One region of the Brevibacillus sp. 1238 genome, then DNA from elsewhere that is predicted to be linked to it. Evidence: riboswitches for the same ligand, from Rfam matches in the RefSeq annotation. Region 1 holds a riboswitch; the other holds the start of a gene.
The links. Region 1 has a riboswitch for FMN ahead of ribD (bifunctional diaminohydroxyphosphoribosylaminopyrimidine deaminase/5-amino-6-(5-phosphoribosylamino)uracil reductase RibD). Riboswitches for the same ligand answer to the same signal wherever they lie in the genome.

Region 1 (3,403 bases):
AATTTGCCTGTCACTTTTGTACCGATCGGCTCTGTGAAAACAAAGCTGGAGACAGAGTTGAAGGAGGCGGGCATCAACATGGTGCTCGCAACCGTCTACATTTTCGTGGAGGTCGATTTGCAGATCGTCATCCCGTTTGCCACCGAGGAGCAGACGATCACCACGAAAATCCCGATCACGCATTCACTGATTATCGGGGATGTGCCGCAGTATTTGTACAACAATCCGGAGGGCAAGCCGGATGTGCCCCGGGCGCAAATGGAAGGGGCAGACGATGCGCCATAGCGGACTTGGCGAATGGCGGGAACAACAAAAAAGCGGCAGCAGCGGGCTGTCGCTTTTTTCGTTCCGTGAAAAGGTGTCGGGGAAATCTACGGCTCACCTCAGGTGACGGTCAGCTCAATCACGCCCTCCTGGCTGCTGAGCGTGCCGCCGATCATGCTCCATGAGGTGTTTTTCTCCTGGTCCTGTCCCTGGATGATGATGTTTTTATCGTCGATCGTCTGGGCGTCGTTCACGAGCTTTTGCGATTGGAAAAAGTCCTGATTCCCGTTTTCGTATCTAGTCGAACGTTCTTAATTTGGTATACTTGACCAAATAATCATTGGCAAAAGGGGGAGAGATCCGACAATGACCAGAGCGTCGATAAAAGGCATCATTTTCGATATGGACAATACGTTGCTGCAATCCAAAATCAACTTTTTGGAAATGAAGCAGGCCATTTTTACCTTATGGGCTGAGCACGGGCTGTGCGAGCCGACTTTTGACTGGCGCAGCCACACCGCTTCGCAATTGATCGAAATGGGCAGAAAGTCGGGCCGGATGACGAGTCAGCTTGAGCAAACGATGTGGGAAGCCGTGACCGCGATTGAAAAAGCAGGGATGCACGAGGCTGTCCTGGAAGACCACGTCAAGGAAGTGCTCGCCCACCTAAAGGAACGGTATCATTTGTTCATTTTGACCAACAATGCCTACGCAGCCGCCGAGGAAGCGCTGAATCATACGGGAATCGCCGATTGTTTCCAGGAGATTGTCGCGCGCGAGCAGATGACGACACTCAAACCGCATCCGTCCGGGATTCACTACATCCGCGCCCAATACCCCAACTGGTCTGCTACGGCGTGGACGATGGTCGGAGATTCCTGGATTGACGGAAAAGCGGCGCACGGCGGGGAAGTGGCGTTTATCGCGTATCAGGGAGAGCGGGCGGACATGGAGCGCAATGAAGTTTCGCCGCGAGCGTACATTACGGACTTGCGCGAGCTGCTGGACATTTTGTAGCCGCGCTCGCGGAGAGCAGGAAAAGGACACTTCCACCTAAAAAAGTGACAGTTGACGAGAAATGTGTGCTATACTGTGCCTAACTGAATACCAGCCTTCAGGGTAGGGTGAAATTCCCGACCGGCGGTAATGACGAACGCACGTCTGAGCCCGCGACTCGCTATTGCTGTATGGATAGCGACTGACTTGGTGCAAATCCAAGGCCGACGGTAAAGTCCGGATGGGAGAAGGTGTCTTACAATAGCTTCGGCGGCTGTTTTTTCAAAAACAGAACTGTCACGAGGCTTGTTTCCCTACGCCCTGAGTATCGTTTGCTCGTGGGCGTTTTTTATTGGAAAACTGCATAGCGCAAAAATCTTCAGGGCAGGGTGAAATTCCCGACCGGCGGTAATGACGTATGTACGTCTAAAGCCCGCGACTCGCTGATCGTTACGGTCAGCGACTGATCTGGTGCAAATCCAGAGCCGACGGTAAAGTCCGGATGGAAGAAGAGCTGACCATGCTTTTTGGCATCCCTTTTGCAAAAAACGGATGCGATAAGGCTTCTTTCCTTATGCCCTGAGCCGCTAGTGGTTTCGAGGGCTTTTTGCATTGGCTGGAATCCGTGCATGAAAGAGGAGGTTTACATGGAGCAGGACATGCGGTTCATGGCGCTGGCACTGGATTTGGCGCGCTCGGCAAACGGTCAGACGAGCCCCAATCCGCTCGTCGGTGCAGTCCTGGTAAACAACGGAGAAGTAGTAGGCATGGGAGCGCATTTGCGTGCAGGCGAACCTCATGCAGAAGTGCACGCTCTGCGGATGGCAGGGCAAAAAGCGGCTGGCGCTACGCTGTATGTCACATTGGAGCCGTGCAGTCATCACGGCAAAACGCCTCCGTGCGCCGAGGCGGTGATCGCGGCTGGCATCCGGCGTGCCGTGATCGCCACGCTGGACCCGAATCCGCTCGTCGCGGGAAAAGGCGCGGAGAAGCTGTTGGCAGCGGGCGTGGAAGTGGTTGTCGGCGTGCATGAAGCGGAAGCGAAAAAGCTGAATGAAGTCTTTTTCCACTTCATCACGACGCGGCGTCCGTTTGTGACGATCAAAACAGCGAGCACGCTGGATGGCAAGATCGCTACCGAAAGCGGGCACAGCCGCTGGATAACGGGAGCGCGGGCGCGGGGGGAAGTGCACGAGCTGCGCAGACAGCACGACGCGATCCTGGTCGGAGTAGGCACGGTGCTTGCGGACGATCCGCTTTTGACGGCGAGACTGGACGGGCAAGCGCACGGCCGACAGCCTGTGCGTGTCATCTGGGACAGTCAGCTGCGCACGCCGCTCGGGGCCAACGTGATTCAAAATACGGATGCGCCCACCTGGATTTTTACGACGAAAGCTGCGGCGCAAGCGAAGCAGGAGGCTTTTGCGGAAAAAGGTATCCGGCTGTTCGTGGCAGATGAGCAGATTAGGGTGGACGAGGTGCTGGACACGTTGGGCGAATGGGGAATCACTTCGCTTCTCGTCGAAGGCGGGGCCGCAGTCAACGGAGCGTTTTTGCAGGCGCGGGCGATTCAAAAAGTGATCAGCTACGTGTCGCTGAAAATGATTGGCGGTGGTCAGGCGCCGACACCGTTTGGAGGACAAGGCTTTTCCACGATGGATCAGGCGGTCAAGCTGGCGAATCCGACCGTTGAGCAACTGGATGAGCTGGACTTGCGGATCAGCGGCTATCCACAGTGGGAGTGAGGACAAAAAAGCGAATCGGAGACAGACGGCTTTGTTTTGCCGAGGCCGATGGCTGCTTTCCGATGTTATAAACCGTGTAAAAAGAGGAGGAAAGCCGATGTTTACCGGACTGGTAGAAGAGCTGGGCACGGTGGAATCGCTCACGGGCAACGATCAGGCGAGTCAGCTCGTGATCCGGGCGCAGCGGGTGCTTGAAGGTGTGCAGCTGGGCGACAGCATCGCAGTCAACGGGATTTGCCTGACGGTTACTTCGTTTACGCAGCGGCATTTTCAGGTCGACGTCATGCCGGAAACGATGAAAAAGACGAGCCTGCGCCATCTGCGAGCGGGCCAGCGAGTCAACCTGGAGCGGGCGATGCGCTTGGGCGACCGTTTTGGCGGGCATATCGTCTCCGGGC
Region 2 (3,403 bases), on a different contig from region 1:
CTTGACCTTGGACTCACACGCATCGTCTCCGCACCAGCCTGCGAGCACCCAGCCGCTTGGCGTGTTTTCGTTCTCACATTTTTCGATGTGCGCGGACAGCTGCGCGAGCGTATCGATTCCGAGATGCGAATGGGCTTCCCGGAAGGCCAGCGCTTTTTGGAACATATTTTGCTGGATGTCTTCGAGCAATTGGGCAATCGTCTGCGCAATGCCTTCCAGTGGCACGGTTATTTTCTCTCCGGTATCGCGGCGGGCGAGAATCGCCTGGCCGTTTTCCACGTCGCGCGGTCCAAGCTCCAGACGCAGCGGCACACCGCGCATCTCCCATTCGTTGAACTTCCAGCCCGGAGTTTCCTCGCGCAAGTCTGCCCGGACGCGAACGCCTGCCGCTTTGATCTCGTCGAATAGCGGATCGAATGCAACCATGACCTGATCGCGCAGCTTCATCGGTCCGACTGGGATCATGATGACCTGAGTCGGTGCCATCCGCGGCGGCAAAGCCAAGCCGCGGTCGTCGCCGTGCACCATGATCATCGCGCCGATCAAGCGGGTAGAGCTGCCCCATGAAGTCGTATGCACGTATTTGAACTGATTGTCGCGATCCAGGAACTTGATCTCAAAGCCGCGCGCAAACTTGTCGCCCAAGTAGTGGGAGGTTCCGGCCTGCACCGCTTTGCCATCCTTCATCATCGCCTCGATGGAGTACGTGTCGACTGCTCCTGCAAAGCGCTCGCTTGGCGTTTTTTGCCCTTTCCATACCGGAATCGCCAGCTCCTGCTCCACAACCTCGCGATAAATCTCCAGCATTTGCATGGTCTCCTGGCGCGCTTCTTCCTCGTTCGCATGGGCGGTATGGCCTTCCTGCCACAAAAATTCTGAAGTACGCAAGAATGGCATGGTGCGCTTTTCCCAGCGGAACACGTTTGCCCACTGGTTAATCAGAATCGGCAAGTCGCGGTAGCTCTGAATCCACTGCGCGTACATATGTCCGATGATCGTCTCCGAAGTCGGGCGCAGGGCAAGCTTTTCCTCCAGCTGCTCTCCTCCCGCTTCCGTCACCCAAGGCAGCTCTGGGTTGAAGCCCTCGATGTGCTCTTTTTCTTTTTGGAAAAAGGACTCGGGAATCAGCATTGGGAAGTAGGCGTTGCGGTGTCCCGTCTCTTTGAATCTTTTGTCCATCGCCTCCTGGATGCGCTCCCACAGCTCGAAGCCATCCGGTTTGAAGACGATGCAGCCGCGCACTGGCGTGTAATCCATCAAATCCGCTTTTTTGATCGCGTCGATGTACCAGCGCGAGAAATCTTCCGACTGCGGTGTAATTTCTTTTACGAACGCTTTGTCCTCTTTCATCCTTCTACGCTCCTTTTTTCTTACATGAAAATGCAAAAAATCCCCCATCCCAAAAAAGGGACGGAGGATTCACTTCCGCGGTACCACCCTGATTGACCATGGCACAAGCCATAAGTCCACTCAACAACCCGATAACGGCGGGCAACCGGACCAGCTCGTCGCTGGCGGCTTCAGGATGGGGTGCAGGTACGCCTCGTATCAGCCTTCCAGACTAGGGCCGACTCTCTGGAACCAGGATATAACTGCGGGTCCTTTCATAGCCTTTTCGCTAAACTGCTTTTTGTTAGGGAATATCTTAGCAAGTCGCGCAGCCGTTGTCAATTTGTGGTTCTGAGGGCAATGCGCGCACCCAGCTTGGCGTAGACCGGATACGCGACCAGTGCGAGCACGACCCCTTTGAACAGGTTGAACGGAACGATACCGACCATGACCAGGGACCAGACGCTGGTTGCGTTGAACATGGCCAACAGCTCTGCCATCGGCATCTGATAAAGAGCGGCGTATGCCGGGAGCAGGACGTACGCATTGGCAACAGCCATGACGATCGTCATCAGCAACGTTCCAAGCGCGAGGCCCGATAAAAAACCTTTTTTCCCTTGACCGCTGCGTTGCAGAAGGACGGCTGGCAAAATAAAGCTGGCGCCCGCCACGACGTTGGCAAGCTCTCCGATCAACAATCCGTCTGTATTTTTAAAGAGCATGTGCAATGTATTTTTCAAAACTTCAATGATAATGCCCGCTACAGGGCCGTACATGAGTCCGCCGATCAGCGCTGGCAACGTACTGAAATCAAGCTTCAAAAAGCTCGGCATCAGCGGAACGGGAACCTCCAAATACTGCAAGATAAAAGCAACGGCTGCCAGCATCGGAATCGTCACGATCCGCTGGGTTGCTCTGCGCGATGTGTGCAGGGCTGTTTCTTTCATGTGTACCATCTCCTCGTTTTTTCTCCTTCTGAGGAATGGCAACAGCGGTCTTGCCCACACGTGCCAAAATGTCTACGCTTTTGCAAACACAAAAATACCCTGAGAATAATTCTCAGGGCAGCTTACAGGCGTATGACAAAGCATGTGCAATAAATACAGGTTCAAGAAACAACGAGGCGGCTCATCATGCATGCCTCATCGCATCTGTCCTGCCAGCACAGGCAAACAAGCACGTGTGTGGTAAACGTACTGTCGTCATCCTTCTCCCATCCAGACTGTACTGTCGGCTCTGGAATCTCACCAGATCCTGCACTCCGTCGCTGTCAACAGCTCGGGAGGCTCGCGGGCTTGACGTGCTGATTGCACCATCACCGCCGGTCGGGAATTTCACCCTGCCCTGAAGGAATTGTGTAGTTGTATACAGCATATTATACTGCGCTTTTTCGATTTGACAATAGACGAAACTGTTAAATCGACATTTTATCTTTATTTTCCAATTGATTTAGTTGGATATATTTTTAAAAAAATGGGGCTTCTCAGCCTAAAGTCGCCACGTGCTATAGGTAGTTACCTGGACCAAAAAGAAATAGACCGCCCTTGAGTTGACTGCTCCTCGGCGGTCTATTCTTCACCAAATTTTGAGCCGTCCCCTTTGAGGGAAGCCTCGTTTGTACAGACCAGACCGTTCCGGTAGCCGCCGGACGGTCTTTTTTTCTTTCAAGCTCGTTACCTCTAATATTACCGTAACCGTTCCCAAATAAAAATCCATAATCCTGCTCCTGCCTACCAAATCGCACCAAAAGTAGCTTCTGCCACTACGACCCTGCTCCCCGATACTTGGTGACGCCCCAGTTCCAGACGAGCAAGCCGATGCCAAAGAAGATGACCGCGACTACCGGAGTAAGTGCTGCGTACGTATACCACACTTCTTTTCGCAAAAAGTAAGCCGCCGGGTAAATCCCGACAAAAGCAAACGGCAACACGTAAGTCAGCACGAAGCGAATCGCTTTGTTGTACACATCCACGGGGTAACGCCCGTACTGCTGGATGTTGTAAATCATCGGGGCAATTCCTGTCCGGGAATCGGAGAAAAAGCTGACGGCGGCAATCGCCGTGTACACCCCGCC

Region 2: another riboswitch for FMN. It lies ahead of M2298_RS21150 (ECF transporter S component); the one in region 1 lies ahead of ribD (bifunctional diaminohydroxyphosphoribosylaminopyrimidine deaminase/5-amino-6-(5-phosphoribosylamino)uracil reductase RibD).

Annotation. Positions count from the first base shown of each region.
Region 1 covers NZ_JARXWC010000004.1:250,813-254,215, reverse strand. The annotation lists gene yunB (sporulation protein YunB) at 1-285, shown strand, start outside; gene M2298_RS12140 (hypothetical protein) at 384-518, opposite strand; gene M2298_RS12135 (HAD family hydrolase) at 631-1,281, shown strand; FMN riboswitch at 1,371-1,517, shown strand; FMN riboswitch at 1,632-1,778, shown strand; gene ribD (bifunctional diaminohydroxyphosphoribosylaminopyrimidine deaminase/5-amino-6-(5-phosphoribosylamino)uracil reductase RibD) at 1,908-3,005, shown strand; gene M2298_RS12125 (riboflavin synthase) at 3,103-3,403, shown strand, end outside.
Region 2 covers NZ_JARXWC010000011.1:11,727-15,129, forward strand. The annotation lists gene proS (proline--tRNA ligase) at 1-1,350, opposite strand, end outside; gene M2298_RS21150 (ECF transporter S component) at 1,668-2,276, opposite strand; FMN riboswitch at 2,531-2,685, opposite strand; gene M2298_RS21155 (ABC transporter permease) at 3,092-3,403, opposite strand, start outside.